3 regions of the Paenibacillus sp. IHB B 3415 genome follow, and region 2 is predicted to be linked to each of the others. Evidence: riboswitches for the same ligand, from Rfam matches in the RefSeq annotation. Region 2 holds a riboswitch; each other region holds the start of a gene.
What was found. A riboswitch is a leader RNA that binds a small molecule or an ion and turns the genes downstream of it on or off. The one in region 2 is predicted to bind cyclic di-AMP.
Positions count from the first base shown of each region.

Region 1: another riboswitch for cyclic di-AMP. It lies ahead of QW71_RS25440 (3D domain-containing protein); the one in region 2 lies ahead of QW71_RS27150 (hypothetical protein).
Region 3: another riboswitch for cyclic di-AMP. It lies ahead of QW71_RS22125 (C40 family peptidase); the one in region 2 lies ahead of QW71_RS27150 (hypothetical protein).

Region 1 covers NZ_JUEI01000063.1:9,945-19,996, reverse strand. The annotation lists gene purR (pur operon repressor) at 1-622, opposite strand, end outside; gene ispE (4-(cytidine 5'-diphospho)-2-C-methyl-D-erythritol kinase) at 792-1,646, opposite strand; gene QW71_RS25465 (small, acid-soluble spore protein, alpha/beta type) at 1,822-1,998, opposite strand; gene veg (biofilm formation stimulator Veg) at 2,124-2,399, opposite strand; gene yabG (sporulation peptidase YabG) at 2,626-3,525, opposite strand; gene rsmA (16S rRNA (adenine(1518)-N(6)/adenine(1519)-N(6))-dimethyltransferase RsmA) at 3,599-4,483, opposite strand; gene rnmV (ribonuclease M5) at 4,480-5,031, opposite strand; gene QW71_RS25440 (3D domain-containing protein) at 5,192-6,352, opposite strand; cyclic di-AMP (ydaO/yuaA leader) riboswitch at 6,640-6,869, opposite strand; gene QW71_RS25435 (TatD family hydrolase) at 7,068-7,838, opposite strand; gene QW71_RS25430 (HD domain-containing protein) at 7,892-9,175, opposite strand; gene QW71_RS25425 (AbrB/MazE/SpoVT family DNA-binding domain-containing protein) at 9,480-9,734, shown strand.
Region 2 covers NZ_JUEI01000071.1:18,710-28,761, forward strand. The annotation lists gene QW71_RS27090 (MarR family winged helix-turn-helix transcriptional regulator) at 1-292, opposite strand, end outside; gene QW71_RS27095 (carbon-nitrogen family hydrolase) at 401-1,180, shown strand; gene QW71_RS27105 (hypothetical protein) at 1,636-2,532, opposite strand; gene QW71_RS27110 (CHAD domain-containing protein) at 2,819-3,721, shown strand; gene QW71_RS27115 (co-chaperone YbbN) at 3,902-4,243, opposite strand; gene QW71_RS27120 (MerR family transcriptional regulator) at 4,309-4,674, opposite strand; gene QW71_RS27125 (ThuA domain-containing protein) at 4,812-5,447, opposite strand; gene QW71_RS27130 (SDR family NAD(P)-dependent oxidoreductase) at 5,524-6,246, opposite strand; gene ytxJ (bacillithiol system redox-active protein YtxJ) at 6,477-6,803, shown strand; gene QW71_RS27140 (glutaredoxin family protein) at 6,800-7,042, shown strand; gene QW71_RS40085 (hypothetical protein) at 7,113-7,334, opposite strand; cyclic di-AMP (ydaO/yuaA leader) riboswitch at 7,847-8,016, shown strand; gene QW71_RS27150 (hypothetical protein) at 8,190-8,636, shown strand; gene QW71_RS27155 (hypothetical protein) at 8,983-9,171, opposite strand; gene QW71_RS27160 (DUF4878 domain-containing protein) at 9,290-9,676, opposite strand; gene QW71_RS27165 (bifunctional 2-polyprenyl-6-hydroxyphenol methylase/3-demethylubiquinol 3-O-methyltransferase UbiG) at 9,806-10,052, shown strand, end outside.
Region 3 covers NZ_JUEI01000053.1:10,351-20,402, forward strand. The annotation lists gene QW71_RS22080 (ATP-binding protein) at 1-1,880, shown strand, start outside; gene rluF (23S rRNA pseudouridine(2604) synthase RluF) at 1,886-2,587, shown strand; gene motB (flagellar motor protein MotB) at 2,687-3,505, opposite strand; gene motA (flagellar motor stator protein MotA) at 3,489-4,289, opposite strand; gene QW71_RS22100 (hypothetical protein) at 4,495-4,788, shown strand; gene QW71_RS22105 (4a-hydroxytetrahydrobiopterin dehydratase) at 5,001-5,276, shown strand; gene QW71_RS22110 (cytochrome c) at 5,384-5,740, opposite strand; gene QW71_RS22115 (GNAT family N-acetyltransferase) at 5,867-6,352, opposite strand; gene QW71_RS22120 (C40 family peptidase) at 6,600-7,091, opposite strand; cyclic di-AMP (ydaO/yuaA leader) riboswitch at 7,097-7,240, opposite strand; gene QW71_RS22125 (C40 family peptidase) at 7,628-8,056, opposite strand; cyclic di-AMP (ydaO/yuaA leader) riboswitch at 8,114-8,252, opposite strand; gene QW71_RS22130 (hypothetical protein) at 8,469-9,266, opposite strand; gene QW71_RS22135 (M1 family aminopeptidase) at 9,311-10,052, opposite strand, start outside.

The DNA.
Region 1 (10,052 bases), on a different contig from region 2:
TCATGAAGTCATCCACGATCAGCACCCGCGATTTCTCACGCAGTGCCCGTCTGGACAGCGACATCGTATGTATGCTCTTGTGCGAACCCGAGACATAGTTAATGCTTACCGCCGAGCCCTCGGTCACCTGATGGTCGCGGCGCACCAGTACTACAGGCAGCCCAAGCTGAGCAGCCGTCGCATAAGCCAGCGGAATCCCCTTGGTCTCCACGGTCATCACGACATCAATCTCTACTCCGTAAAAGGCCGTAGCAATAATCTTACCGGCTTGCTCCATCAGGGACGGCAGTCCCAGCAGATCGGACATGTACAAATAACCGCCGGGCAGAATCCGGTCACTCTGCTCCAGTTGCCCGCACAGACGGTTCACGAAAGCAAGGGCCATGTCCATCGGCATCCGCGGAATATACCTGACTCCGCCTGCAGCACCCGCCAGGGTTTGCAGTTCGCCCATGCCTTCGCCTTCAAATACCTCTTTTATAATAGCCAGATCTTCACTGACCGATGACTTCGCTGCACCGTACCGCTCTGCGAAGGTCGAGAGCGGCAGCAGATCATGCGGCTTCTCAAGTAAAAATTGGGTCATATCAACCAATCGCTGGCTTCGTTTAAGTTTCTTCACGGAATGCTCCTCGCCAAAACCGAATATTATTATGAATAATATCATTTTTGTACGGATTTACACAAGCGAAAACGGTTATACCGTCCTTCCGAGGAAGGCTTGCGCTTCGCTCAAGAAGAAACGGCTTAGCTGCCAGGGCGGCGCTAACCGTTTCTGTGTGCCTTCTGGCTCAGCTCAGCGAACGCACGGCGTAGACTTCCTTGCAGAATCCGCGGAGTCCGTTATAGATCCTCGCCACCTTGGACTGCTTCGACACCAGGCCGAACACTGTCGGTCCGCTGCCGGACATCAGCACCCCGTCTGCCCCCAGCTTCATCATCGCTTCCTTGAGCTGCTGTACCTCCGGGTGCAGCTTCAGGGTCACATCCTCCAGCACATTGCCCAGGCCCGCGCAGACCGCCGCGAAATCGCCGGCCTCAATCGCCTGCTGCATCCGGAGTGCGGACGGATGGACCGCGATGTTATTCGCGCGTACGCGTCCGTACACCTCAGCCGTCGATACATTAATCGGCGGCTTGGCCAGGACGACCCAGCATTGCGGCGGACTCGCTATTTGCGTCAGCCGTTCTCCCCTGCCCGTAGCCAGGGCAGTGCCTCCTGTGACGCAGAACGGGACGTCCGAGCCTAGCTCGGCGCCCAGTTCCTGCAGCTCCTGCGCCGGGATCCCGAGGCGCCAGAGCCGATTCAGGCCGCGCAGCGTAGCCGCGGCGTCACTGCTGCCGCCGGCAAGGCCGGCAGCGACCGGAATTCTTTTGTCCAGATGAATATGTACACCGCTTCTCACGTTATAGCGGTCTTTAATCAGTCTTGCGGCCTGGAAGGCCAGATTCTTCTCGTCCAGCGGAATATACCCGGCCTGGCTAGAGATAATAATGGAATCACGCTTCAGCTCGGAGAGCTCCAGACGGTCGGCCAGATCGACCATAGTCATTATCATTTCCACTTCATGAAATCCGTCAGCGCGCTTATGCAGCACATCCAGCATCAAATTAATCTTGGCCGGCGCTTTCTCATACATTTTCAAGGCGTTCACCCACCCTCAGCTTTTCCCGTAAAAACAACTTAACATATTATATGAGAAACTGGCAGTGAAGTCCATTAACAAAAGTTGAGCAAGCTTCTACGGACCCCTGTATTTGGAAAAAGGTACCGCCAGCAGGCGATACCCAGGTTACAACTGCAGACCCCAGCTTACGGCGTTACGATTTCCGTGCAGCCTGTTCAGCAAGCTGAATGGCTCTCTTGACCATGTTTCCGGCATCAACTGCCCGTATTCCGCCCCAGCCTTCCTGCTCTACCGTTTCATAAAATCCAAGCTCCTTGGCCAGCTCTGTCTTCAATTCCTCCGACATCATGCCCCGTCTTCTGCGGCTCATTACGGATTCCTCCCTTTATGCTATTGGATGATGAGCTACTGCTTATGTAGTATGCGGCCAAGGGGCACAGGTCATGCAGCGGAAAAACAAAAAACAGCCCCCCTGCAGGGAGACTGTCCGTGACGCTAAGCTTTAATATACATAATCCGCATCTGCCCATCGTCTTCGGTAACTGTGATTTCCACAGATTCAGTAAGTATATCGGCATAGCTATAGGAGACTCGCTTAAAGGTTTGCTGCTCCTGATCCAGTTTGACAATAAATACAGAAGGGTACGTTTCTTCCAGGACACCGGTACGTTCAACGGTTTTGCGACGACCACCGTTAGCCCGCAACGTGATCTTATGACCGACGTGAGCTTCGAGACTGCGTTTGATTTCCAACAGCGCGTTATTAGCCATTGCCTGACGACCACCTCTTTCCTTGTCCATTATACAACTTTTCACAATCATTGTCAAATCAAATAAATAATTATAGATGATGCTAAAAAAGTTGTCAACGGAATTTTTTTAGCATCACGAAGTCCCGGCTTAAGCTCCTTGTTAGCGGTAATGCTGAACGCAAATCTGCCCACGAAAAAAGGAAGGATAAGCCGGATCGCTTATCCTTCCTTCTCTATATCTGCCGCTACATCACCGAAGGCGCCACCTTCAGGGTAGCAAGATTTTGCAGCCGGGGCATCCCGATACGGAAGCTCCCGCGGGTCTCAATTCCGCCCATTCCCTGGTTGCCGCTAATGGTATGGTTCAATACATCGCTCAAATTGACCGTATCGCGGATCGAAGTGAACGAAGCCTTGGCCGCAATATAGACGGGGTCCAGGGCATGAATGAGTATTCTTCCCGGTGAGCTGGCGAAATTCGCCCCTGTGCCCAGCAGCGCCTCGAAATGCGATTGGCAGGCCCCTGCAACAATCGTCAGGGCATCGAAATTCCGCTCATAATCCCGGGCCACCTGGATGGCCGCAACAAAATTCTGTGAATTTTTGTAGCTGCTCAAGCTGTAGAGATCATAAGCCTGCTGTTGCTTAAGTACTCCGTCATGACCGGTAATCACCACAATATCCGGTCGCACACGGGGCAGCAGCCGGTATAAGGTCTCCGCCATTTTGGACTCATGAATATGATGCCCTTCGGCGGGTATGCGCAACTGCTCATACAGACTCAGGCTTTTCTTCAGGTAAAGCGCGTCGCCATCCAAATGCAGCACCTTACCCGGCACTTCAAAGTAAGCAGCTTCCTTGGGAGATTGGGTCCAGGTTCCGGATACACTCTCTCCGCTGCGCTGGCTCTGCTCCTGGCGGTCTTTGCGCAGCCAGCTCAGGGATTCTATGGCTTTGATCTGCGCCTGCTGCCCCCGCTCCGTAATCCGGGTAGGAGGCACCTGCACCAGATCATCCAGCGGAGAATCCGCCAGCAACCGGAATTCCGTCCCCTTGATGACGGCTCTATTCTGCACTATATTCTCTACCCGGAAAGTCACATCGCCGCCATAAGATTTACGTATGACCAAGTCTCCTAAATTCATTACAACACCACCTCTACCCCATGTTATGGGCAAAGGTCCCGGTTGGTTCATCACCCGGAGTGTTTTCTGCTGATTATGCGATTCCTGCGGCCAGCAGGACAGCGCTTAGCCGCGCATATTCCTCCAGGCTAAGTGTCTCTCCGCGGCGGGACGGCTCTATCCCTGCTTCAGCCAGCAGTACCTCCAGACGCTCACGCCCCTCTTCAGCGAAGTAGCGGGCCTTCAGGTTATTGGCGATCGTCTTGCGCCGCTGGGTGAAGGATGCCTGAACAACATCGAAGAAATGCTTCTCGTCGGCAACTTCAACCGGAGGGCGCTCTCTGACCTTCAGACGGATAACGGCTGACTCTACATTCGGCTGCGGAATGAACACCGTCCGGGGTACCATGCAGACCAGTTCAGGCTCGCTGTAATACTGGACGGCAATACTAAGGCTTCCGTACTCTTTGCCCCCAGGAGAAGCAGCCATACGTTCGGCAACTTCCTTCTGGATCATAACGACAATGTTATCAAGCGGCAGCTTCTCTTCCAGCAGCTTCATGAGAATAGGGGTCGTCACATAATACGGGAGGTTGGCCACTACACTGATCCGGTCCACACCGGCGAAATCCTCGGCAAACAGCTCCTGCATATTGACCTTCAGTACATCATCATTGCGGATCTTTACATGGGGATAGGGTGACAGGACATCCCTGAGGATCGGAATCAGTCTGCGGTCAATCTCCACCGCTGTGACTGCTCCTGCTGTCATCGCCAGCCTTTCTGTCAGGGCTCCGATACCCGGGCCAATCTCCAGTGCGCCTGCGGCAGTATCCAGACCTGCAGCATCGACAATTTTGTCCAGAATATTCTGGTCGATCAAGAAGTTCTGGCCCAGGCTTTTTTTGAACGAAAACCCGTACCGCTGTATTATTGCTTTGGTTCTAGTTGGGGATGAGATATTCAGAGTGTCGCTCATGAAGTAATGCCTCCCTGATCAATTTGGGCGAGCGCGCGCGCGAACTCTTCGCGTGTAATACCGAACATCGCCAGACGCTTGTACAGCTGCTTGCCGTTGCAATAACCGATACCGAGCAGATTGCCAAGCTGCATTCTTCGCTCTGCTGCCTGTGCGTGTACCATCATGCCTGCGGCCATAAGATCATCCAGCCCAATTACAGCCGGTGCCCCTTCAAAAGAAGTGTGAACATGCTCCAGCGCATGGCGGATGGCCTCAGGCGAAGCATTCTCCACACCTATATCCCCTTTGCGGGTTGCGTCCTTCTCCGGAATGAATGCATGCTTGCATCCGGGCACCTTGGAGGAGACAATTTTACGAATCCGCTCTCCGGCATGATCGGGATCCGTGAGGATGATAACCCCTCTGCGTTCCATGGCTAATGTAATCTTCGCAATGACCTTGCGGTCCACTGCGGAACCGCCTGTTTCAATCGTATCCGCTTCTACGGCCCGCTTGACGGCCACGGTATCGCTTTTACCTTCGACGACAATTAATTCTTTAATCATAAATAATTTACTCCCTTACTCTAAAACGCAAAAAGAAGAGGATTCGCTCCCCTTCTTTTTGGCTAAAGAATGTATAAGTGATGAGCGGCAGCTCTCTAAATTCCGTAAGTGCTACCCCCACTATATCTTATAAACCGCTAATTTGCAAAAGACTTGCCGCTTAGTTAAGCTCCGGCTTCACAGGTCCAATCACATAGATGGTCCGCGACTTCCGGCCGAAATTACGGGCATGGCTCAGTGAATCGTAGTAAACATCCACCTTGTTGCCTTTAATGGCACCGCCGGTATCCTCTGCTCGGCGAAACCCTAATCCCTCAATGTACACCCACCAGCCAATTGGTATTACATTCGGATCCACTGCAATAGTGCGGCCTTCCGTTACGCGTGTGCCGGAGGCGGTACGTGTTCCAATTCCCGGTTCTTCCGAGGAATAAGCCGTCATGGATACGTTTTTGATCATTTTTTTGTATTCAAAATCTACGCCTGCCTTGCTCGTGACGTTGTTGCTCTTCGCGCTGACTTTGGATGATTTGGAGGTTGTTGTGGCTTTGGATGTAGTTGCAGCAGCTACAACAGGCTTCGGAACCGCTTTGGTACCGACAGCAATAACCTTATCTTTGGTTACCGTCTGAACTTCCTTGCCGACCATATTCATGGAGACTAGCTCCCCATCCTGATATATCTTCTCGATATGCTGGATGATCGCGCCCGGCTTGCCTGCCTGTGCAACTCTTACGTCTCCCTTATACAGAGAGGGGTCTGCGGTTTTGATGACCTTAAAAGGCAAGTTTACTGTCCGCTGTACGGTCTGCTTGGTAATACGGACAATCTTGACTTCCATGTCGGGTGTGACTGCGGTATCAAGCGAAGGGAAAATCTTATCATTGCCCTCCAGGCTGTAACCCAGCTTGGTAATGGCATCTCCGAGCGAATCCTCGGTGGTGTATATGGTCTTGGTTGCACCGTCTGCAGTAAGCATAAGCTTCTGCGCACGGGTGATTACGACACGGTCGCCGTCTTGTATTTCATCACTAAGGCCAATAGATAGCTCATCATACGGCTGCAGCGAAATTTGTTCCTTTGCCAGCACATCACTGAGCAGCGCTTCCCGCGTCTCCAGTGTCTGCACCTGTCCGTCTATAACTAAAATAATTTCTTTATTGCTCTGACCGTGTACGTACAGCAGAATTAACAGTGCGATAACAATCGATATCACACCTGCAAGTGAAAGTACGCGAGGATTCACTTGCTTCAACCGTAATGCGAAAGACCTGCTGGATGATTGCGAATCATGGGATACCTCTGGTTGGAATACGCCCACTCTCTCCATCCTCCTTACATAGCCCCGTCGTCCAAGTTATATCAAGGTGACTGCATCATTTCTGACGAAACTAGGTTTGAGATTGCAACAGGATACGCCCGCATTGCTCCAGCGTTTCCTGCTCATGGATCGCCTGCTCGGCATAGCTACTCCGGATATCTGTTATATAACAGTATGCCGGGAACATCCGCATTATTCAAAACAAAAAAAGCCCAAAAAAGAGTTCACAGAGGACTCTTTCGTGGCTTCTCCGGTGTCGAATACGCGGGAATGTTTATGCACGAGGTTTCCTCTCTTACTTGCGCTTACGGGGTTAGCTGTCGGGTTCGGGCATAAGAGAGACGCCCTATCTCAGGTCACCCGCTCACGGCGGTTGCCCTCAAATTCACCCCAAAGACCACGTGAAGAAATCAAATAAAGTCTGCGGCAATTCTGTGTTGTACTCTATGTACGGGCATGCGGCAGGGCATTTATTGGTTCCCCCGTTCTCCATACGGAGACTCAGCGAGACGATCCATGAAATAGTGACTGTCACAGTAACAACAGCTCACTGCACTGAAAAGATGATATCCTGTTTTGATGCATGTTGTAAAGGACGATTCAACCACGTTTACGTAAAAAAATGATTAAAATATTGTAATATTCAGCCGTTTTTAGACTATAAAAGTTTAATATATCGGCTATACTTCATTTTTCACCGCTTTTTCTCCCGTTTTCAGACAATTCCAAATCGTTCCAGTGCGTTCGCATACGTAATTTCAGCCAATTCCTGTAAATCAATCCCTTTTATTGCCGCCGCTGCCTCCGCTACCAGTCTTACGTGTGCGGTCTCATTTCGCTTGCCGCGGAAGGGGTGCGGAGTCAAATATGGGGAGTCCGTTTCGATCAGCAGCCGGTCCAGCGGAGTCTGGGCGAGCACCTCTTTGGGCACCCTGGCATTCTTAAACGTAATCGGTCCCCCGAAGGACAAATGGAAGCCGAGATCCAGACACATTTTAGCGCTTTCCCAGCTGCCGGAGAACGAATGCATCACCCCTCCAACCTCACCCGCTTTTTCCTCCCGCAGAATCCGGATTACATCCTCGTGGGCATCGCGGTTATGGATACAGATGGGCATCTTCAGTTCACGTGCCAGGCCGATTTGCTTGCGGAATACCTCATGCTGTACATCCTTAGGAGAAGTGTCCCAATAATAGTCAAGTCCGATCTCGCCGATGGCCACTACCTTGGGATGGCTGCAAAGCGAGGCGATCCATTCGAGGTCGCCCTCCTTCATACTGAATGCATCCTGGGGATGCCAGCCCACCGCTGCATAAATATAATCATATTTCTCTGCAAGCTCCATCGTTGTCGGAATCGTCTCCCGGTTGAAGCCGATATTGATCATTTTACTGACTCCGGACTCCAGCGCCCGGGCGATTACCTCCTCGCGGTCCTCGTCGAATTGCGGAGCATCCAAATGGGTATGTGTGTCGAATAACTGCATTATATTTCATCCTTTCCGCCTTGATTTCTATGATGAATTACAAGTATTTTAGGTTATTTTGCAAAAATATCTGCGATGGAGGGCGGCAGCTGTGGAAGGGCTTTCTGCAGCCTGTCCTGCGGGAAATAGAGATGATATCTGCCTCGGTGAATCCCGCTGATTGAGCGTACAATATCCGATACCTCTGAGATCTCCCGCAGCTTATCATGGCGGTCCAGAAGCAGAATCTGTTTGCTGTCAAAAGCATCCCCCGGACGGAATACATCATAAGGAAGATCTGTCGGAAAATCGATTTCCAGATCATAATCAGCACGCAGTCCGGCACCGGCAAAGCTGCGGCGGATTTCGTCAATTGTCTCTGTATCCAGATGCTCCATCTCCACATATTTATACAGTTTACGATGAATAAATCGGCTGCACAAGTCGCTTAAAATTTCATCTTTCTCCAGCGTCCACTGCATGAAGGCTGTCTGCATCAAAGCCTCGTCCAGCAGCAGGTACTGCTCCACCGTTACATCCCCGCGGAACAAATCACTGAGCGGCTCAATCATGAACCGGAAACCATAATCCCCCTGCACCAGCTCCTTGGCTCTGCGGAGAATCTGGCGCAGAATAATTTCCGAGCTGCGTGTTACCGGATGGAAATAGACCTGCCAGTACATCTGATAACGTGACATCAGGTAATCCTCAATCGCATGCATGCCGGATTCTTTAACAACTACCCGGCCGTCATAGGGGCGCAGCATCCGCAGAATCCGGTCAATGTCAATGGTTCCGTAATTCACTCCTGTATAGTAGGCATCACGCAAAAGATAATCCATCCGGTCCGCATCCAGCGGCCCCGACACCAAATTGACAACAATTTCATGCTCATACGTTTTGGAGATCACAGAGGCTACTTTATTAGGGAAATCCTCAGCTACATCACGCAGAATAGCGGTGATTTCCGTATCCTCCAGAATGATCCGGCAGGTCCAGTCCTCATGATCCATTTCAAAAGCTTCTTCTATAGAATGGGAAAACGGGCCATGTCCCAGATCATGCAGCAGCGCCGCACACAGGGTAAGCAGACTCTCCTCAGGCATCCAATCCTTATATCCGCTCCGTTCAAACTGCGATATAATCCGCCGGGTAATTTCATAAACACCAAGCGAATGGGAAAACCGGCTGTGTTCTGCGCCATGGAAAGTCAGATAAGAGGTGCCAAGCTGGCGGATGCGCCGCAGACGCTGGAACTCCTTGGTGTTAATCAGACGCCAGATAATGGTGTCCTGGACGTGAATGTAGTTATGAACCGGATCCTTAAATACCTTCTCTTCTGTCAGCGGTTGCTTCATGAGATCAACTCCTTTGAATAATATCCATAGAAATAGGGTGGAATTACAGTTATAATAATAAATATTGTCGTACTTTGTCGAATTATGACAAATTAGCAATTTACAAATCGACAAATATTTTCGAGGTTCTTTTTGGGATATATGCCTAACCAATGGCGGTATGAATGTTTCCTTCAAAGTTTCCTTAAAATTCGCCTCAAAAAAGGTTGACTGTTTTGGGAATGGTTGGTATGATAAATATCATAAAACAGTGAACAATGTCGAATATTGACGCTTTTGATAATTGAGAGGAGCAACGATTGTAATGATGAAATCAACAGGAATTGTACGTAAGGTAGATGAGCTTGGACGGGTCGTTATTCCAATTGAATTGCGCCGCACACTGGGTATTGGAGAAAAAGATGCGCTCGAAATTTACGTGGACGGTGAGCGGATCATGCTTAAGAAATATGAGCCTGCCTGCATTTTCTGCGGGAATGCTGAGAATGTAACCTATTTCAAAGGTAAAATTGTTTGTCATGAATGTATTTCTGCTATCCCTACCCCTGTGACAAACTAAAACAAATAGGTTATAATAGGAACTAATCAAATTGTTAATTCTAACCTTTTTATATCTCCTTGGCCTCCCGTTAGCGCGGGAGGTATTTTTTTGCACTTTTTTCGGGGACTTTCCCCGGATACCCCTTTATCCTATTTAAACATTAGCCATTAATTTCATAACCATAAAATTATAACCATAAAATTATAACCATTAAATCATGAACATTAAATTCTTCTTCCCCTCCCAAACCCTCCCTATAGGGAGGGCCCCAAGGGCCCCGGCCCTCTGGACACCCGGAAGCTTGGCTAACTGTGCAGATGGCGCCGGAAAGAAGCC
Region 2 (10,052 bases):
CGTGATCGGTCAGGGAGACGAGGGTGACCCTGTTATCGGCAGGATTATTCCGGCGGGCAATCATTCCGCTGTCTTCAAGTCCTCTCAAGTGGCGGGTGACCGCTGCGGCATCGATATCGAGTGTCTTTTGCAGCGAAATCTGGCTGATCTCGGAGACTCGAAACAATTCCTGGAGAAGGCGGAACCGGGTGGGTGTAATGCCCGCACAGCGCTCGAATTTCGGGCTGATTCCCTTATGCAGCGCCTGCAGCAGCTCAAAGATCGTATCTTCATCGGGCAGATGTTCTGTCAAAATTAACCCCCTCACGCAAATATATTGTGCAAAATCTTTTTGACAAAACTTACTTTACACCGAAATCATTGACCCGTCAACTAATTAAAAAACAGAGGAGACCGCCTTATGAAAATAGCCCTGATTCAGCTCGATATAGCATTCGGCAATCCGGAGGTGAATTATGCTGCGGCAGAACGCAAAATTCGCGAAGCCGCCGCCGGCAACCCGGACTGCATAATCCTTCCCGAATTATGGACGACCGGCTACGATCTGACCCGGCTGGACGAGATCGCAGATCACGGGGGCCGCACTGCGGGGACCCTGATTTCCGGTCTGGCCCGGGAATACGGGATTAATATCGTCGCCGGCTCCGTCGCCGTGAGGCAGGATACCGGAGTTACCAATAGTATGTTCGTCTTCGACCGTACCGGAGCACCCGCCGGGCAGTACAGCAAGCTGCATCTGTTCAAGCTGATGGATGAGCATCTCTACCTCCAGCCCGGCTCAGCCAAAGGACTGTTCAAGCTGGACGGCACTTTATGTGCCGGATTAATCTGCTATGACATCCGTTTTCCGGAATGGGTCCGGGTTCATATGGCAGAGGGCGCAGAAGTGCTGTTCGTCAGTGCAGAATGGCCGCTGCCCCGCTTATCCCACTGGCGGGCGCTGCTGATCAGCCGGGCGATTGAGAACCAGTGCTACGTGGTGGCCTGCAACCGCTCCGGTTCTGATCCGGCCAACATCTTTGGCGGCCATTCCATGATTATTGACCCTTGGGGAGAGATTGTGAGCGAGGCTTCCGGCAGCGAAGAGATTCTCAGCGGCGAGATCGACCTCGCCAGGGTGCGGGAAGTGCGCGGGCAGATCCCGGTCTTCTCCGACCGGCGTCCGGAGCTGTATCTGTAGGGGCGAATAAGACGCCCTCTCCAGGGATTCAGGGGCACTTCTGCCCCTCATTTCCGCCAAGTGACCGCTTCCATCGAATTCAGGGGCACTTCTGCTCCTCATTTCCGCCAAATGCCCGCTTCCATCGAATTCAAGGACACTTGTGCCCCTCATTTCCTCCAAATGTCCTCCCACTAACCAACTTAAAGGGATTTTTCCCTCTATCTACCTCCAAATACCCTCCCACCACCAACTTAAAGGGATTTTTCCCTCTATCTACCTCCAAATGCCCTCCCACCACCAACTTAAAGGGATTTTTCCCTCTATCTCCCCAAGCAGTAAAAAGCGCAGGCGAATTTAGCTCGCCTGCACTCGTCTGCATTTACCTGCACCCTTCGTGTGCACCTACCTGCACTCTTCAATGACCGCCCGCTCTCCACGCTCCCCATTGACTCCCGTTACATTGCGCGCTTGTTTCAGCGCGCGTATCTCTCCCGCAGCACATGCGCCGCCTCCAGTACACGCGGATCGCCGTACTGCAGGCTGTAGCCGGTCTCCTCCTGCAGGCGGTCCGCCGGCTTCAGCAGGGTGCCCCGGCGGGCAACTGCCTGCCGGATGCCTGCCGTGAAGACTGCGGCCGAATCCGGGCCGCCAAGCTCCCCGAGCGCAGCGATCGTCTCCGGACGCACGCGGGGATAATCCAGCGATTCGTCCCCGTCCGCTGCCTCTGCATAGAAGCTGCGGATGAGTTCTCCGCGCGCAAGCCCGGAGCCGGACACGACAACAAACGCGTGGACGAAGTACGCGTTGCTCTGTCTCCGCTGGGCGATGCCGCAGAACTTGCGGCCGCCGATGGCCAGATCGAAGTCACCGGGGCAATACGACCCGGTGACTTCTTCGGCACGGATCAGAGCCGCCGCCTGCGGATGGCTCACAGCTACGGCTTCGGCAATCAGCGAAGCCAGCAGCCGGAAATCATCGTGAAAGTCCAGTTTGCCCGGACTTTTGGGCAGCAGCAGGGACACGTTGACAATTCCGGCATCTAGCGGCACCGCAGCACCGCCTGAATGCCGGACCGCTGTGCGGATTCCCCGCTCCTCAAGCGCCTGCATCGCCGCCCCTGCACGGGGCAGCCTGCTGTCCCGCAGCCCCAGCGCCACACCGCCCGGGTGGCTCCAAAGATGCAGTACCGGCGGAACCTGTCCGGCTCCGACATCCCGGCACAGCATTTCCTCGAAGGCAAACGGAACAAGCATATCCTGCCCGGATTCCGTTCCCTCCGCTTCTCCGCTCAAATGCGTGAAGAGCACCATCTCTTCAGGCAGCCTGCCCGCCACTCCATTTTCCAGCACATTATAAGGTTCACTTCTCATTCAGAATGCCTGCGAGTCCCACTGACTACCTCTTCCCCGGATACGGCAGGCCGGGCACCGCCCTGATCCCGCAAGTCACGCTGCGTATTCCGCTGTGTTGTAATTACACTTTCTTAATTAATCTATTGTAACCGATCTCCGCCCTGGCCGCGAAGCCCCCGGTATATAAACTCTGTATTTGAAATGGCGGCTGGAACCCGTTATCCTTAGAGGATAAGAAGATAATCCCAGCCATAAGAATCGCGTTGAAGCTCATGCTATACACAACCCTTAGGAGTGATGCCGCATGACAACCGAACAACTGACAAAGGACAGGCAACTAAGCAAGGCCAGACAATGGGAGCAGGCAATGAACAAGCTGTATATCAACTTCCGGGACTACAGCCAAGATGTGCTGAAGGGCTTCGGAGATGAAGATATTCATCAGGCCAGAGTCAACAGCCGCAAGCTGCTGACGCTCCTGTCCATTCTTGATCCGGGCCATTCGGCTACGGAAGAGTTGTACAGCACATTCAAGCAGGCACAGAAGAAGCTCGGCAAGGTAAGGGACGCAGATGTACTGATCGCATCGTTCAAGGAACGGCGCAAGACCGCCAAAGAGGCGGGCGATGTCAAAACCGCCGAACTGCTCACAGCAGTAATCAAACACCAGAAGGCCAAGCGGAAGACATTCCGCAAGAAGCTGGAGGAAGGGCTCCCGAAGCTGTCCGGCAAAGCTCTTGATGCGCAGTGGACCCCTTTTATCGATACACAGCTGGAGCCGCTCGCCGCCAAAAAAGATGCCAATGTGGTCATGCGCGAGCTTGAAGTCGCTTTTGAGCAGAAGAAAAAAGCCTGCAAGACCCTGTTCAAGGGGCCCGAGGCTGAATCGAAGGAAGCCTTCGAAGCTCTTCATGAGCTGCGGATTGCCGCCAAGCATCTGCGCTATACCGCTAACGCGGCCGCTTTTGCGCTGAATCAGAAATTCCATGCCCACGAGGCCATCTACAAGGATATTCAGGAGCAGCTCGGGGTGATTAATGATAAGCGGGTGTGGCTCGAAACACTGAATTCCATTGGACGTGAAGAGCTGGATGTCGGCAAAAAAACATGGGCGGCGTTCACCGAAAGTCTGCGCGCAGAGGTACTGGAAGCATTGCACCAGAATGAGGTTGTCCCTGTAGTTCCTCCAGCAGAGAGCACGAAATAGCGGCATTATATATATTTCCGGAAAATACAAAGGCAGGACGCTGCATGATCCTCATGCGGCATCCTGCCTTAATTCTTGGGCTGCGAGTGCCAGGAAACGCTGCCTGGGAAGAATCGCGGGCTTGTGCTCCACGATATCGGCGGCAAAGCGGCGCTCCTGGCCCTTTTCCAGTAATGATACTTAGACTGTACCGCGTACCACTCCGGCAACTTTGTTCAACACACCCTGATATACGGATTTCGGCCGCAGGCCGACCAGCTTCTCCACAGGTTGACCTCCGCTGTATACGATCACTGTCGGCATGCTCATCACTCCGGCTTCCGATGCAAGTTCCGGCAGTTCATCACAGTCCACCTTAATCATACTCACGTCATCCCCGTATTCTGCATTCAGCTCTTCCAGAATCGGCAGCAGGGTTCTGCAGGGCGGACACCAGGACGCACCGTAATCCACCAGCACGGTTCCTCCAGCCTTCAGCTGTTCACGTACAGCTCCGGCGTTATCGGCAATTATCATAGCCATCTCAAGCCCTCCTTCAAAATTTAACATTCAATATTCACAGAAACAACAACTTCAATCTATTCGCCTTATTCCGCTTCATTCTGCTGCTCTTGCAGAATTGAAGCCATCCGGTCCTGCAGGTTCAGCTTGATCTGATTCAGCTCAACCAGCTGGCGTTCAATCTCTTCCAGCTTGCTGCGGTACAGCGGCATCACTTCCGCACAGAATGCCTCTTTATTCTTCAGAACACAGTTCAGGAATCCGGCAATCTCTTCTGTCGACAAGCCAAGATTCAAATACAGCTTAATCGTCTCCACCGTATCCACGGCAAGCGGAGAGTATTCACGGTACCCGTTGTCCTGGCGCAGCGGTTTGATCAGTCCCTGACGCTCATAATATCGCAATGAACGGACGCTTACGCCCGTAAGTGTAGCTAATTCACCTATTTTCATGGCATTCTCCCCGGGGTTCATGAGAAATGGTCTACTCTTAGTATAAACCCTGACACTAGTGTCAGGGTCAAGGTGTTTTTTTAGAATAAACAAAAGAAACCAGCCTAAGCATAACTTAAGCTGGTCTCCACATTATCTTACAGCAGTCCGGCTGCCCATAACCCGCCTCTGCGGATCATCCGGCGGAACGGCTCTACCGAGAAGGAAGGCAGATGATGGCCAGGCATCAGGTAGACTACCCGCCCTTGTCCGAATTCATGGCACCAAGCCGCCTGCCGCATCGCCCCTCCATGGGGATATTCTGCAAGAATGGTTGATTCGAAGTATGGCAGCTGCTCAAAATAGTACGGCTCATCCTCAATCACAAAGTCATTGATGCCCTGCATAATCGGATGCTCCCGGCCCGGAATCGTCATATGAAGCGCGGTATAGTCCGGATGGTGGGTGAAATGGGCGCCCAGCATTACGCCGAGCTCCTGATTGCGCTGCAGGGAGATCCCGTTATGCACTACGAGCAGACCGCCGCCGCCAGCCACATAAGACAGCAGTGCACCGCTCTGCGCAGCGGATAATTTCTCATCAGAGAATTCAGTATAGGAGACCACCAGCTTGCAGTCGGACAATTGTTCCTTGTTCATCAGCCCGTAATCCTCAGTCGATACGACCTGAAACTCCGGCTCCAGCAGCTGCTCGATCTCGCGGTCAACTCCCGTGAACGGATGATATTTAACCTCGGTATAGCTGCCAAACGCAAGTGCTTTGAAGGAAGTCATTGCATTCACACCTCTCTTGTGCAAAGTAAATCATCTATTATTGCTTAATCCATTATCCCACAAAAGTCCGCTGCTGTTACCAGGGCCAGAGATTGCCGTCAAGATCGATGTACACCGGTTCCTCGCCCAGATACTTCTTATGAACCTGTACGATATTCATAATCTTATACGCTGATTCCTCCGGAGGAATCGGCGCTTCCATATTCTTCTCTCCGTGCATATAAGACTGCAGCCAGCCGGGATGGAAGACCATCACCTGTCCGCCCAGCTTAAGCAGATGATTGTGCATCAGCGAAGACTGCATATTCAGTGCCGCCTTCGACATGCAGTAGCCGTACATATTAATTCTTTTGTTCCGGCTGATACTGCCTGCCTCTGAGGAGATGTTAATAATTAGCCGCTGCTTACCCTGCAGGAGCAGTCCCATCAACGCGTTGCTCACCCGGAGTGCGCCGAGCGTATTCACATTATAGAGCTGCGCCATGGCCTCATCATCCATATCCACGAGCATTGTAGCATTGTCCGCCTGGTGGATAATACCGGCATTGTTGATAATAATATCGATGTGTCCCGTACTGCCCGCAATACTCCGCGCTGCCTCTTTCACGCTCTCTGCGCTGCCGATATCAAGAGGGACCAGCATCAGCGTGTCCTGGTATTGCGCTTTCAGAACCTCCAGTGCCTCCGCTTCCGGTAAATACCGGCCGGCAAACACTGTGTATTTATTCTCCAGAAGAAAGCGTACCAGATAAAACCCGAGCCCGCGGTCGGCACCGGTTACAAAAGCGACCCTTTTCATGAATTGCCCCCCCCTCATACCTGCTTATTTATGCGCAGAGCGTTGCTGCATCACTCTCACATTAGCATGGCAATTAGCCTTTATCAACATCCTGCAAGGGAGGGGATAAGCCTGCTGAACATTCTTTTGCTTTAATTTTGAACTATGTTACAATCAAGAATAATAGTTGTTAACAACACAATTGTTGACAAGATGCTTTCTAAATTCTATTCCAGGAAGGTGATCCTCTGATGTCTATTCAACAAATCCATACACTGGATGAACTGCAACAATACGTAGGGCAACCCGGCAAAAAATTGCTCTTCAAGCACAGCACCACCTGCCCGATCAGCGCCAAAGCAAATGAGGAGTTCCAGGCCTATACACAGAATTCCGACACGCCTGCCGCCATTGTACATGTTATCGAAGACCGTCCGGTCTCCAATCAGATTGCCGAGGATTTCGGGATTAAGCATGAATCGCCGCAGATTTTCCTGCTGGAGGATGGTGAGGTCCGCTGGAACACTTCCCACTGGAAAATCACCCGTGGCGCCATCAAGGAAGCTGTGGAGCAATGAGCCAGAACGTAATCATCTATTCCACATCCGGCTGCAGCGACTGCAATCAGGTGAAGCAGCTGCTTGAGAGCAAGGGCATTCCCTTCGAAGTCAGAGATGTGATGACCAGTACCGTTTACCAGGAAGAAGTCGAGAAGCTGGGCTTCATGGGTGTTCCAGTCACCGTATCCGGAGACCGGGCTGTCAAGGGCTTCAATCTTCCTGAGCTTCAGGAGCTTATTGAGGCAGCTGTTCATTAATGATTATTCCCCTATGCAAAATGGTGCCGCCCTCTTACAGGGCCGGCACCATTTTTGTTGTTCAGATCTGTCAGGCCGGGAATGTAACCCCTGTCATAGCCTCACATGCCGCGCAGCTCGTCATAAGGCAGATGCCGGCCAGATCGGTCAGGATGCTGCCGGGATGCACTGAGAAGGCCCGGACACCATGTGCTTGCCCGCGTTTGTCCAGTTCAAGGGCGAACAGCACATTGGCGGTCTTCGACTGGCCGTAGGCTGTCCATTTCTCATAGGCGCGGCGCTCAAAGTTCACGTCTGCGACGGCAATGCGGTGGCCGCCGGTCCAAGTCAAGCGTTCGGGAAACGGGGAATTTGCCCTCCGGGATGTATCGTTTGCGGGGCTAGAAAGGATACACTTTTCGTAAAATCAGGCTCTAATTCAGGTGCAATTTGTAAACCGCCATAATTACTCTAATAACACAATCAAGAATCCATTTTCCTGACGGGTAACGCTTACTTTATCTTCAAACTCTCATTATCGCCCGATATCTCACTAATACGATATTTTTCAAAAATTCATTATCGGCGGCATTTCCGTCTAACGCATTAATATTTCCGAAGTTCCCTCACCGCTGCCTCCCAAAAATAAAAAACGGCGATTGAGCGAGATAAACGGATGATAATCGGCCACATATATGGTTTTAGTCTCCAATATTCCTTGCGAAGCAGCAATTTATTGCAAATCCGGCGCAGAAGCACTCTTTTCCATTTTTACAAAGACAATCCTGAAAGGGTATGATTCGTGTTGAAAGTTACCAACGAAACTATGAATGCACGCTGAATTTCCGCCAAGCGGAAAACGGGGGAACCATCAGGCCGCAGGCCTACTTGGGGTGAATCCGAAGGAGACTTCAATTGCGCAGTCTCAAAAGGTAGGGCGACTCTCACCGTCCGAATCCGACAGCTAACCCCGTAAGCGTAAAGAGAGAGATCTTGATCCGCCACGATTTTGCCCCAGGCTTCTTACGCCTGTAACAAAACCGCAGCAGAGGTCCTCCTCTGTCTGCGGTTTTTTGCGCACTTATTCCGGCGGATCAGCATTTCGGCAAACCAATCAACTACATAATCAAACTACAAATCGCCCACATTCAGGAAGGAACGTGTCCACATGCCAGACCCATTATCGTCCAATGCAGTTCCCGCTGCCGGATTCACCAGCTATATTGAGCAATATAGCGGAACCATCTATGCGCTAAGCTGTCTCCTGCTGGAGAAAGGCGCCCGCGCCGATCAAGCCGCAATTGCCACATTCGCGGCACTCTCTGAGCCGTGGCTCAAGGGCAGCATCCAAGCAGATGCTTACTCCCTTGCCGCCTACAGGGAATGCATCCGGCAATGCTCGCTGGTTGCTCAAGACCGCGGCCGCTGCTCTTCTGCCCTGCTCACCTGGGAGGATCAGATCGCCAGCGCCTTATGGTACGGCATCCAGCTGCCGCTGCCCGAGATCAGCCTCATCCTGCAGCGAAGCGTTCCTGAGCTGAAAGCGCAGCTCAGAGGGATTCGCGAACAGATGGCTGCTGTGCGGCCAGCTGTCCCGCGCCCATCGGCGGGATAGGGCAAGCTGCTGGGGCCTGCACCAATAGAATCAACCATGCTGCTGCGATCCATGCGGACTGTAGATCCGTTATTTCGTCCGGTCAGGCCATTCAGCGATCCATGCGGACTCAGAGGACCTTAACTAACCAGTTTCGCCTCATTTTGAGCTCCATCGAACAATATAAGCGCTCCTGAGTCCGCAACGAGCAAAAAAGCAGGCTTTTTCACAAAATAAGGTCCTCTCAGTCCGCGTAGCAAGCGCTGCATAGAGTAAATCCGCTGACGTCGTTCATATTAATAAAAGCCGCAGCATCCGCCACGGCTCTCCATTTGCTATGCTATGCTATCCGTTCCAGTGCCAGAAATCAGCGCTTACCTTTGCCGCCCTTGGCGAACCGCCAAAAAGCCATGCAGCATCCGAGCAGCCCGACGCCCAGCAAGATGGTCTGCAGTGCCCCCAGCCAGGTTGATTTGTCCGACGGGATCAGGCTGCTGATAATGATCAGCAGGATGGAGACCACGACCAGCACGGGGGTTTGTCTACTTTTTTTCACAAAAAATCACCACTCCTAATTACTAATATTACTAAGGTACACTATCTGCGGGGTTTTAACCAGTTTGGGGTGGTTTGTACTCACTCTATAGAACAGCATTATTCATAAGCCCGTTTCATCAATACCGGTCATCCACCTTCCATACCCCATCCATTTTAATCATTGAATAGACAGCGGTATCATCACTCCCGTTATCCCAGGACCTGTACACTACCACTTCGTATTCATCAGCGTTTATTTTATTCATTTCATTAATTTCGTAATCTGTTATATTTGCCGTCTCCTTGCTGATTTCAGCATACAGAGCCTTCATTTCATCTATCGTCTTACTTTCTGAGGTATCTCCGGAACACCACATGTACACTTTCGCGATGAAATCATCCGATGCATACTCACTCCATTTATAGATATCATTGAAATCATCCAGGTAGCTAACTACCACACTGTTCAGCTCCGGATCATCACTTAGCTTCTGCTGCTTAATCGTTCTAAATCCATCTAACATAATATCCGTCCGCTTCACAAAAGTCTATCTGTTTAAATACGAGGATTAACAATAACATTGCAAATCAGTTTTATCGTAGATATAATGTGTCTGTAATAACTATTTAGTGTGATTAAAGGAGATCGGGCTATGACGGAGTTTTGGGAAGCAAGCTTCATAGAAAAACAAACGATGTGGGGATTTGAACCTTCTGACTCGGCCATCCTAACCAAGGATTTTTTCCACGAAAAGAATGTTAAAGACATCCTGATTCCCGGTATTGGATATGGCAGAAATGCTAAGGTTTTTATGGATAATGGGATAGATGTTACAGGTATTGAGATTTCACAAACAGCGATTAATCTGGCTAGGCAGCGCGGGCTGGATATGAATGTTT
Region 3 (10,052 bases), on a different contig from region 2:
TTGCAGGCCAGCGGGTATCCGTTGACCAGGGGCAGACGATGGATAATTTCTGGTCCGGCCCTTTCGAATATTCAACCTCAAATCCGGAGTACATTGATAAATGGGGTTACTATTATGATGGCACCAGCAACTATATCATAGATCCTTATATCCGCAGTACTGCCGTAAGCGATTACGTCAAGATTATGGGACCTGACGAAATTATTCAGGACTCCAAAGCTGTGAATCCCGGTATCCTGGAGATCACAGGGTTTAATCCCAAAACGTTCGGATCGCCCAGCATGCTGCCCGATGGCAGTGACCCGGTCAATGTGAAGCTGCGCAACCGCCCTATTCATTATGGTACGTATACGTACGGCAACGTTGCACAGGATAAAGCGGCAATACGGGAAGCGATCAACGGGGGTGAGCCGGTAACGCTGTATACGGAGGTTCTGGGCAAAAGAGTGCTCAAGAGCTTCATTCCAATCAAACAGCCGGGAGCCGACGATTATGTAATTACTGTGGTTATGGATTACTCGCTGATCTCATCCGTAATTAAAGAGCAGCTGTTCAATAATATCACCACGTCCGTGCTGCTGCTTATTATCTTTTTCCTGGCCAGCTATATTATGGCCGGCTTCGTCACGCGGCCGATTCAGGATATACTGGCTAAGGTGAATGATGTGGCCAAGGGCAAATTCGAGCCTCCATTAAATGTTGAGAGCCGGGATGAGCTCGGACAGCTGGCCCACCGGATCAATGCGATGACCTCCCACCTGCTGCAGCACACGAACCGGCTGGGTCAGACGCTGGAAGAGAACCGGGCGGTTAAAGAGCATCTGGAGTCGGTAATTAACGGCACCTCGGATGCGATCCACACTGTGGATATGGATGGCAGGATTATAAGTACGAACAGGGCCTTTGAAGAGCTCTATGGATGGAGTGCAGCGGAAGCGCTGGTCAAGACGCCTTATCTGGTGCCGGCTACAGTACAGGAGCAGGAAGATGTCCGTTTGCGGCAGCTCAAGAACGGAATGTCTCTGCCGCCGGTAGAGACCGTACGACTGAAACGTGACGGCTCTATCGTAGAAGTCAGTGTGAGCACCTCGGTGATCCGGGATGAGGAAGGGCAGCCGCAGTCTTTTGTACATGTATCCCGTGATATGACTGAGCGCAACCGGATTGAAGAGCTGCTCAGACGCTCTGAGAAGCTGACTACGGTCGGCCAGCTGGCAGCAGGAGTTGCCCATGAGATCCGCAATCCCCTGACCACCTTGAGAGGGTTCCTGCAGCTGCAGCAGGAGAAGAAGGTTCTAGTCCCGCTCCATATTGATCTTATGCTCTCGGAGCTGGACCGGATCAATCTGATTGTAAGTGAGTTCCTGATCCTGGCCAAGCCGCAGGCCGTTCATTTTCAGTTGAGGGATCTGCGGCATATTGTCGGCGACGTGATCTCTCTGCTGGATAGCCAAGCCCATCTTTTTGGCATAGAGTTTGTAACGTATTTCTCGGATATGCCGGCTATGGTGCACTGTGAGGAGAACCAGCTGAAGCAGGTATTCATTAATGTAATCAAAAATGCGATTGAGGCTATGCCTGACGGAGGGACGATTACCCTGGAGGAGCAGCAGCAGAATAATTCTGTGGTTATTGTTGTTTCTGATGAAGGCGGAGGGGTTCCGGAGGATATGCTTCCTAAGCTGGGCGAGCCGTTCTTCACGAATAAAGAGTCAGGGACCGGGCTTGGACTAATGGTCAGCCAGCGTATTATACAAGCCCATAAGGGCAGTCTCGAGATCCGCAGTGAGTATGGACGGGGTGCGCAGGTGACCATTAAGCTGCCTGAAGCCGGGGAGAATAACCTTCCGTCAGGCATGTATATAGAACGGAGTGAATGACAGATATGAGAATTAATAAGTTCATCAGTGAGACAGGGTACTGTTCGCGCCGTGAAGCCGACAAGCTGGTTGAAGGAGGAAGAGTCACCATCAACGGTGAGCCCGCTCTGCTGGGCAGTCAGGCAGAAGCCGGAGATACGGTGCTGATCGACGGCAAACGCCTGGAAACAGGCAGCAGGATCGTTTACATCGCACTTAATAAGCCGGTAGGCATCACTTCTACAACAGAAGGCCATATTCAGGGCAATATTGTAGATTTCATTGGACATGAAGAGCGTATTTTCCCTATCGGCCGGCTCGACAAGGATTCTGAGGGATTAATTCTGCTGACAAATGACGGGGACATTGTGAACAAAATATTGCGTGCTGAAGGCAGACATGAGAAGGAGTACGTAGTTACCGTGGACAGGCCAGTCACGCAATCTTTCCTTACAGGCATGGCCACCGGGGTCAAGATTCTGGGCAGCAGAACGCTCCCTTGTGAGGTAACGCGGATAAGCGAGCGGGTATTCCGGATTATTCTTACCGAGGGCAAGAACCGGCAGATCCGCCGCATGTGCAGCGCGTTTGGCTATGAAGTGCGGCGTCTGCAGCGCATCCGGGTAATGAACATCCGGCTGGGCGCCCTGCAGACCGGGGAATGGCGTGATCTGTCACCGCAGGAGAAGCAGGAGCTTGGAGCGATGCTGAACTATGAGCTACAATAAGCTTTAAATAATAAGCAATCAAACAAAGAGCTGTTCCTGAAGGCCGAATAGTGGCCCGGGAACAGCTCTTATTACTTGATAAGCTATAATATATTCGCATTATTTACCGGGAGCGGCAACATCAGTTGTTTCTGTTGTTGCATCTTTGTATTTGCGGAGAACGGAAACTTCTACACGACGGTTCTTGGCGCGTCCGGCGGCAGTCGTATTCTCAGCGATGGGATGATATTCCCCGTATCCGATTGGACTGAACTTGACCGGGTCCAGATTGGGGTTAAGCAACAGGATTTTCATGAATTGAAGGGCACGGGCCACGCTAAGATCCCAGTTGGAGGAGTAGCTGCTATTAGAGATAGGAATATTATCCGTATGTCCCTGCACTAATATATCATAATCGGGAAACTGCTGCAGCATCGTCGAGATTGACTTGGCCAGCTGGCGGGAGTCATCCTTGACCATAGCCTGTCCCGAAGCAAATAAGGCGTTGTCGCTGATCGTAATCATTAACTGGGACTGATTCAGCTTCGTACTGAGCAAATCAGTCATTCCGTTATTCTTGATGTACTGATCGAATTGCTCCTTAAGCTTCTCCAGATCCTCCTGTTCTTTGGCACGAAGTTTGGAGATCTCGGCGGTGCCTGTATTTTTATCTAAAACACTATTCATTTTATCCTTATTGCCTTGGTCAAGTTGAGTACTCGTAGGTGAATCCGAGCGGAATTCCAATACGCCGCCACCGCCGCTGAGCGCTGAATTGAACGCTTGGGCCATTTGCTCAAACTTCTGGGCGTCCGTAGCACTCATGGCATACATAACCAGGAATAGAGCAACCAGCAGGGTCATCAGATCGGAATAGGGGAGCAGCCAGGATTCATCAGCATGCTCTTCGTGCTCCTCATGCCTAGTCTTTTTGCTCATTCGAGGCGCCCTCCTTCTCACTTAGCTTGGCCCGTTCGGACGGAGTAAGGAAGACGGAAAGCTTCTGATTGATAGCAATGGTGGAGACCCCGGACTGGATAGACAACAGACCTTCTACCATCATCAGGCGGACTTCAATCTCGCGTTTGGAAATCCGTTTTAACTTGTTGGCCATAGGGTGCCACATTACATAACCGGTGAATATCCCCAGGAGAGTAGCAATGAAGGCTCCGGCAATCGCGTGGGCCAGGACGTCCATATTACTCATATCCCCCAAGGCGGCAATCAGCCCGATAACAGCCCCGAGTACCCCCAGTGTAGGTGCGTACATCCCGGCTTGGGAGAAGATTAAGGCGCCGGCTTTATGTCTATCTTCTGTAGCATGAATATCTTCCATTAATACATCGCGGACAAATTCCTGGTCATTACCGTCGATAATCATCCGCATACCGTTTCTGAGGAAATTATCTTCAATTTCATCGACATTGGATTCCAGTGCAAGCAGTCCTTCACGGCGGGTGATGGATGCCCATTCCATAAACATTGTAATCAGTTCGGGCTTGCCGACCATCTTTTTCTTCACAAATAGGATCTTCAGCAGCTTAGGGAAATTCTTGACTTCCGACATGGGAAAGGCCATGAAGATTGAGGCGGCCGTACCAAGAAAGATAATTACGTAGGCTGCGGGGTTGTTCAAGCTTTCAAGTGGAGCATGCTTGAGTACCATCCCCCAGACTACTGCGATCAGACCAAAAACCAGTCCTAGTATTGTTGAAATTTCCATTTATGCACCTCGTCCATGAGAATTAAGAAGTGATCCGACTATACCGCGTTTATCATCCTTGAACCGCGGGAGGACACTCTGCACGTAACCAAATCACGTATATTCTTATTTATCGACAGCATTCCCTTTTTTGTGAAGTGATTTTTTCGGCTATAATGGATAAGGTAAGTTATTATTCATCAGCGAAGAAAACGGAGTGATTGATGTGGGAGTAAAGCATGGCAGAGATTACAGTGAAATTCTGGTTGAACTGACAGGCGCAGTCGGACGGATTTCCGACGGGTATATTTTTTTCGAAATGGAGCCAGAGGAGTGGGAGAACCTGCCGGAGGAGTCGAAGCTGGAGGTCTGGGAGGCGCTTGCGGAGGATCTGTTCTACGCACTGGGCAATGAGCCGGTGATTAAGGTCGGAAGCGGTGTTGTAATGTACGATAAAGAAACCCACCGCATCAATATTCTGCTCGGCGACGAGGATTTGGCGTCGGTCGTTCTGGTGTAGCCCGGAGGCAGCTGCGGAGCGGAGTTTGTCCCCAGGCATCAGCCCATGTTAAAATTGGGATGAGAAGTACTATTTGCCGGGATTTAAGAATACATTAAATCGAAAAAAATCTTTGGCCCGGCACATCCCTTGGACTTTAAGAAGCTGAGGGATGTTTTATTTGAAAGACAGGACTGCTGTGATATAGCTAATTAAGCAAGGGAGGAAACAAATTGCCATTTACAGAGGAAGAACTGCGGGAGCAGATCGGCAAGCTGGAAGGCTGGAAACTGGAACAGGATATTATGGTGCGCAAATATATGTTCAATGAATATATGAAGGGGATTGCTTTTGTGGATGAGGTTGCTGCGATCTCGGAAGCGTTCGACCATCACCCGCACATCACCATTGATTACAAGACCGTTATCCTGCGTCTGCCTGTAGATGTGGAGAAGCTGGATATACGCCAGGCCAATGAAATTAACGAGGCTTTTGAGAAAAACCGTTAGAGGACAAGATCCTTATGGAAATGACAGTACCGCCTGATCCATAAAAATGCCCGTGCAGGGATACCAAGGTATCCTTTGCAGCGGGCATTTTACCTTTGGGCATGTTATTATTTCTTCTCGGCCAGCCATAACGCGACATTCGCAATTTCCTCAGGGGCTAGTTTGTCTTTGAAGGAAGGCATCTGCCCGCGGCCTTTGGTCACAATGCTGTAAATCTGCGCCGCGTCATGCTGTGCGCCCTCCTGCTGCAGGTTCGGCCCTACACCGCCCTGAAGCTGATCCCCGTGGCAGGTGATGCAGTTGGCTTTCACCAGGGCCTCCGCGCTGGTTGCGTCCAGCACAACCTCAGGCATTGTAGGTTTGTTCTCTTCAGCCACCTCGGCTTTGCCGGGCAGGGTAAACATTAAGACCACGGCAAAGGCACAGGCGGCAAAAAACAAACCGCTCATGATCCATTTCTGCATCTGCATCCGTCCCTCCATGTAAGCTGCTTCCTTCATTATACTGGATGGTGAAGCGTTATCATAGTATTTGTGTCAAAAAAATGAACGAAACTCCTGGAAAATTTGCAAACATACAGAAGTGGAATGCTATTTCTCATAGACCATACAATAAAATGGTTTATCGCCAGTTGGAGTTCTGCGTTCATAAGTATCCGTTATGGTAAATCCGCATTTCTGGTAAGCACGGATGGCCCGCTGATTCCACGTCAGTACCTCCAAATCGATCTCCCGTTCCGGATAACGCTGCAGAGCCGCCTGAACGATGGCCTTCATGAAGAGATGTCCCATGCCATGACCGCACAGATCGGGCCGCATGCCGATTCCGAGCCGGACTACACCCTCCATAGGGAACAGCTGGGCGAAGCCGCACAGGATTCCCTGTCCGTTCACGACGGAAACGTATTGCTCGCTGCGCAGCTGCGGATCACCGAATTCAACACCGAGCGCCTGCATCTGCTCCCAGGGCATCCAGCCGTAAATATTATACGGGGGCCTATAGTTCCACTCACAGATCTCAGCAGCATGCTGCGACTCCATAGGAACAACATAAAAAGTTACCGGGGAACTTATCATAAGCGGAGGCCTCCTTTCAAGGGAACATTACTTCATTCTATAAATATTATATACAAAACGAGCCGGATTCGACGCAAAAACCTTGCAGAAAGACCGGAACTTGACAAACGCCAATAAATATTTTATGAAAGAGCGAAATTGATGTTTTACAAATATAGAGCGGGGTAAGTAATTTTATAGACAAAAAAATAAGCCCTCCTCCAAGATTTCGGCAAAAATCCTGGAAAAGCGCTTATATTAGGACAAATTATTGCACATCGTCATTGTCTTCGGAATCCGCAGCCACAGTCTTGTAAGCATCTGTACTCATAATCCGTTTGGCGCCAACGTAGCGGTTGACGTAGTAGCTGTCACTCAGGGAACTGATGGTTACACCACGCGAGGAAGAAGCATGTGCGAACTCACCGTCACCAACATAAATACCGACATGGGAAATGCCTTTGCCGCTTGTATTGAAGAATACAAGATCGCCCGGTCTCATCTCATCGCGGGATACAGCAGTACCCATCTCATATTGGGAGCCGGATTGGTGAGGCAGGTTAATGCCGATCTTATCAAAAACATACATTGTAAATCCGGAGCAATCAAAACCGTTCGTGGATACACCGCCGGATACGTATTTGGTCCCGATGGCTTTGTCGATAACTTTATCCATTTTGGAATCCGCGAAAGCGCTTCCTGCTCCAATGGTGAAGATGATGGAAAAGCTTAGTACTGCGGCTGCTAGCTTCTTCTTCAAAAGTAAATACCCCTTCCAAATGCCTACGAGGTTAGCTTAAGGGTTCGGTTGAAGGTCCCCTATGACCCCTCTTAGAATAGGAGGTCAATTCACCCAAAGTTGGTTCCCCCGTTTCCCTAAATCTTTAGGGAACTCGGCACGACTGTTGATTAGGATTAGCTGTTATTCAATACATGACAAAACCTTTGTTAAAAGCGATTCAATAATTACAAAAATGTTACTAAAAGCTCACTGCGATAATTGTAGCAAAGACTAAGGCGCTTGGCAATCACTTATAACATATTAATGCATTTTTTTTGCGTTTTTTAGAGTTATAGCTGCATAGAAAGACTCATATTTACGCAGCGGGTGAGCTATTGATGAATTTTTCTTTGGATTTGGGATAAAAAGGTGTTTCAGGGCCTGCAGATGAGTGTAAAAGGTAGAATAAGGAAAAGGAAAAACCCGGAAATGATTACGGCAATAATCAAAACCGGGCTCGTATAAGTTACATTTAGATGTTAGAGGTACAAATATTCGAGGAAATGTTCAAGGGTTCAATCGTAAGCGACAGCTTGATAGGCTGTTGTGCTCATCACTCTTTTAGCGCCAACGTAGCGGTTGGCCCAGTATGCCTGACTCAGCGAACTGATGGTTACACCACGCGAAGTGGAGGATTGTGCGAATTTTCCATTGCCGACATAAATACCGACATGGGAAACTCCGTTGCCCAGGGTATTGAAGAATACCAAATCACCGGAACGCAAATTACTCTTGGATACGGCTGTTCCAACGCTGAACTGTGCCTTAGAGGTGCGCGGCAAGGTAAGGCCGATACTCTTGAATACGTATTTGGTGAATCCGGAACAATCAAAGCCGCTGGTGCTGGTGCCCCCGGTTTTATATGACGTTCCAATGGTTTTTGAGATCACAGTATCCATTTTGGAATCTGCGAAAGCGCTGCCCGCTCCAAGTGTAAATACCATCACAAGACCCAGCGCTGCTGCGGTGCATTTCTTCTTAAAGTTCTGACTTCTCAAAAGATGTACTCCTTCCAAGGCCTGCGAGGTTAGCTTAAGGATTCGGTAGAAGGTTCCCCTATGACCCCTCTAAAGCGAGATCAATTCACCCAAAATATGGTTCCCCCACTCCCCGGTGCTGGGAATTCGGCGTTTTGTGCACCAGAATAGTGACATATCGACATAAGGTTAAAGGCTCGGTTACATAGCTGCTTAATTCCATTTGAAAGATTACAAATTTGTTACTAGTAGTACAGGCATCATTGTACCAAAGGATTTAAAGTTTTGCAAATGCACTTATCGCAGCTGTAAACAAAAAAGAGTCATGCACCTCACCAGAGGGGCGATGACTCTTTTAGTATGCCGTTTTGGCGGCCAATTATTGTGGAAATGATTTACTGGACCAGAGATGATACTGCGCGGCTATGCCCCACATTTTGAATAGAGTGGATGGCAGGGGGGCTGCCTGGCGCAGGAGCAGGGCCGGGAGGCCGGGGCAGAAGAGCGCCGCAGCGCCGCAGAGGATCAGCGTCACCAGACTTCCTGCGCCCATAATGACGGATATCCCGATGGAGTGCAGAAGGACCTTCAGACAGATCAGCAGCGAAGTGAACATGCCCGTGCCGGCGGTATAACCGAACTGCATATACAGCAGCAGCTTGCGGATAAGGAAGAGATAGATGAGCCAGCCCAGCACATAAGGCACGAGCGTCAGCAGCTGCGGATAATCGAGAATGCCGTTCAGAAGCAGACGGTACATCTTCGGCAGCAGCCAATAGAGCGGCAGTAGGGCCAGCGCCCATTCAACGAGACTGAACAGCAGGACAGGCAGCCCGTAACGCTTCATCCCGGGAAAAAAGAACAGTCCGCGCTCCCCGGCGCGCTCCTGGTGAAGCTCGTGCAGCAGGCCCGCCCGGATAAAGGGGGAGAGGAGCAGCCGCAACACAGTCAGTGCCAGGAGCAGCCATAGCCATTGCCGGACGTCCGGGTCCGTGTGCAGCGCAGCCTGCCCCTCAATGTAATAGAGCAGCCTGCCTATGCTACTGCCGCCGGCATCCGCATCCGGATACCGCAGCAGTACCGGAACGACGGCGCTTTTAATGAATTTATACATGAAGTAGCCCCAGAACAGCCGGTAGATAAATAGCAGAATCAGAATATAAAATTGCTCTTTCATGCTGTGCCAACCGCGGGTTATCCAAATTTTCACAATCCTTCACCTCACCAGACAAGAGTTCCGAGCAGGGTTTCAAGCAGTGTCGTCGCACTGAGCGTCCAGCGGGAAAGAGTATTGTGCTCAAGCTCCGCCATTCTGAAATTATTGAGATGCTTGCTCTCCAGCAGTATGGAATGCCCCGGATCAATCTCGGCGGAGACCAGAGGTGCTTTATACGATAATTCAAACGATGTTGTCTTCCCTTCGCCGTTCCAGTATTGCTGTACCGAGTACCCGTCCGAGAAAATGAATTTTACAGGGACATCCCCATAATGGCTGCCCTTGTTGCTTACCTCAACTACCGCATCATATTGAATGCCCGCTCCGTTGCCGCCGCCCCGTTTGGCCGTGAGCCTGATGTCGTCTACTGCAAAATCAGGGGCACCGCCGCTGTAGACATACTGGTCAAAATAAGTCTGCCAGGATTGCTTGGTCACATTCTCCACAATCTTCTGGAAGTCAGCGGTCGAGGGATGCTTGAAGCGGTATTTACGGGCATAGGCAGCGAGAATGGCATCCATGTTCTTGGCTCCTGCTAACCGTTCGATGTCACGGAGCACCAGCTTGCCCCGGATATAGACATTGCGCGTGTAGGCGTCATCTCCGGTGTATTTCCAGGTCTCCAGATTGAGCGGCTGCGAAGAGGAGACCAGACTGGACTGCAGCGGGAGGCTTGAGGCAACGCCATATTCCTGCTCCATCAGCCGGTCTTCGGCATATGAGGTGAAGCTCTCGTCCAGCCACGCC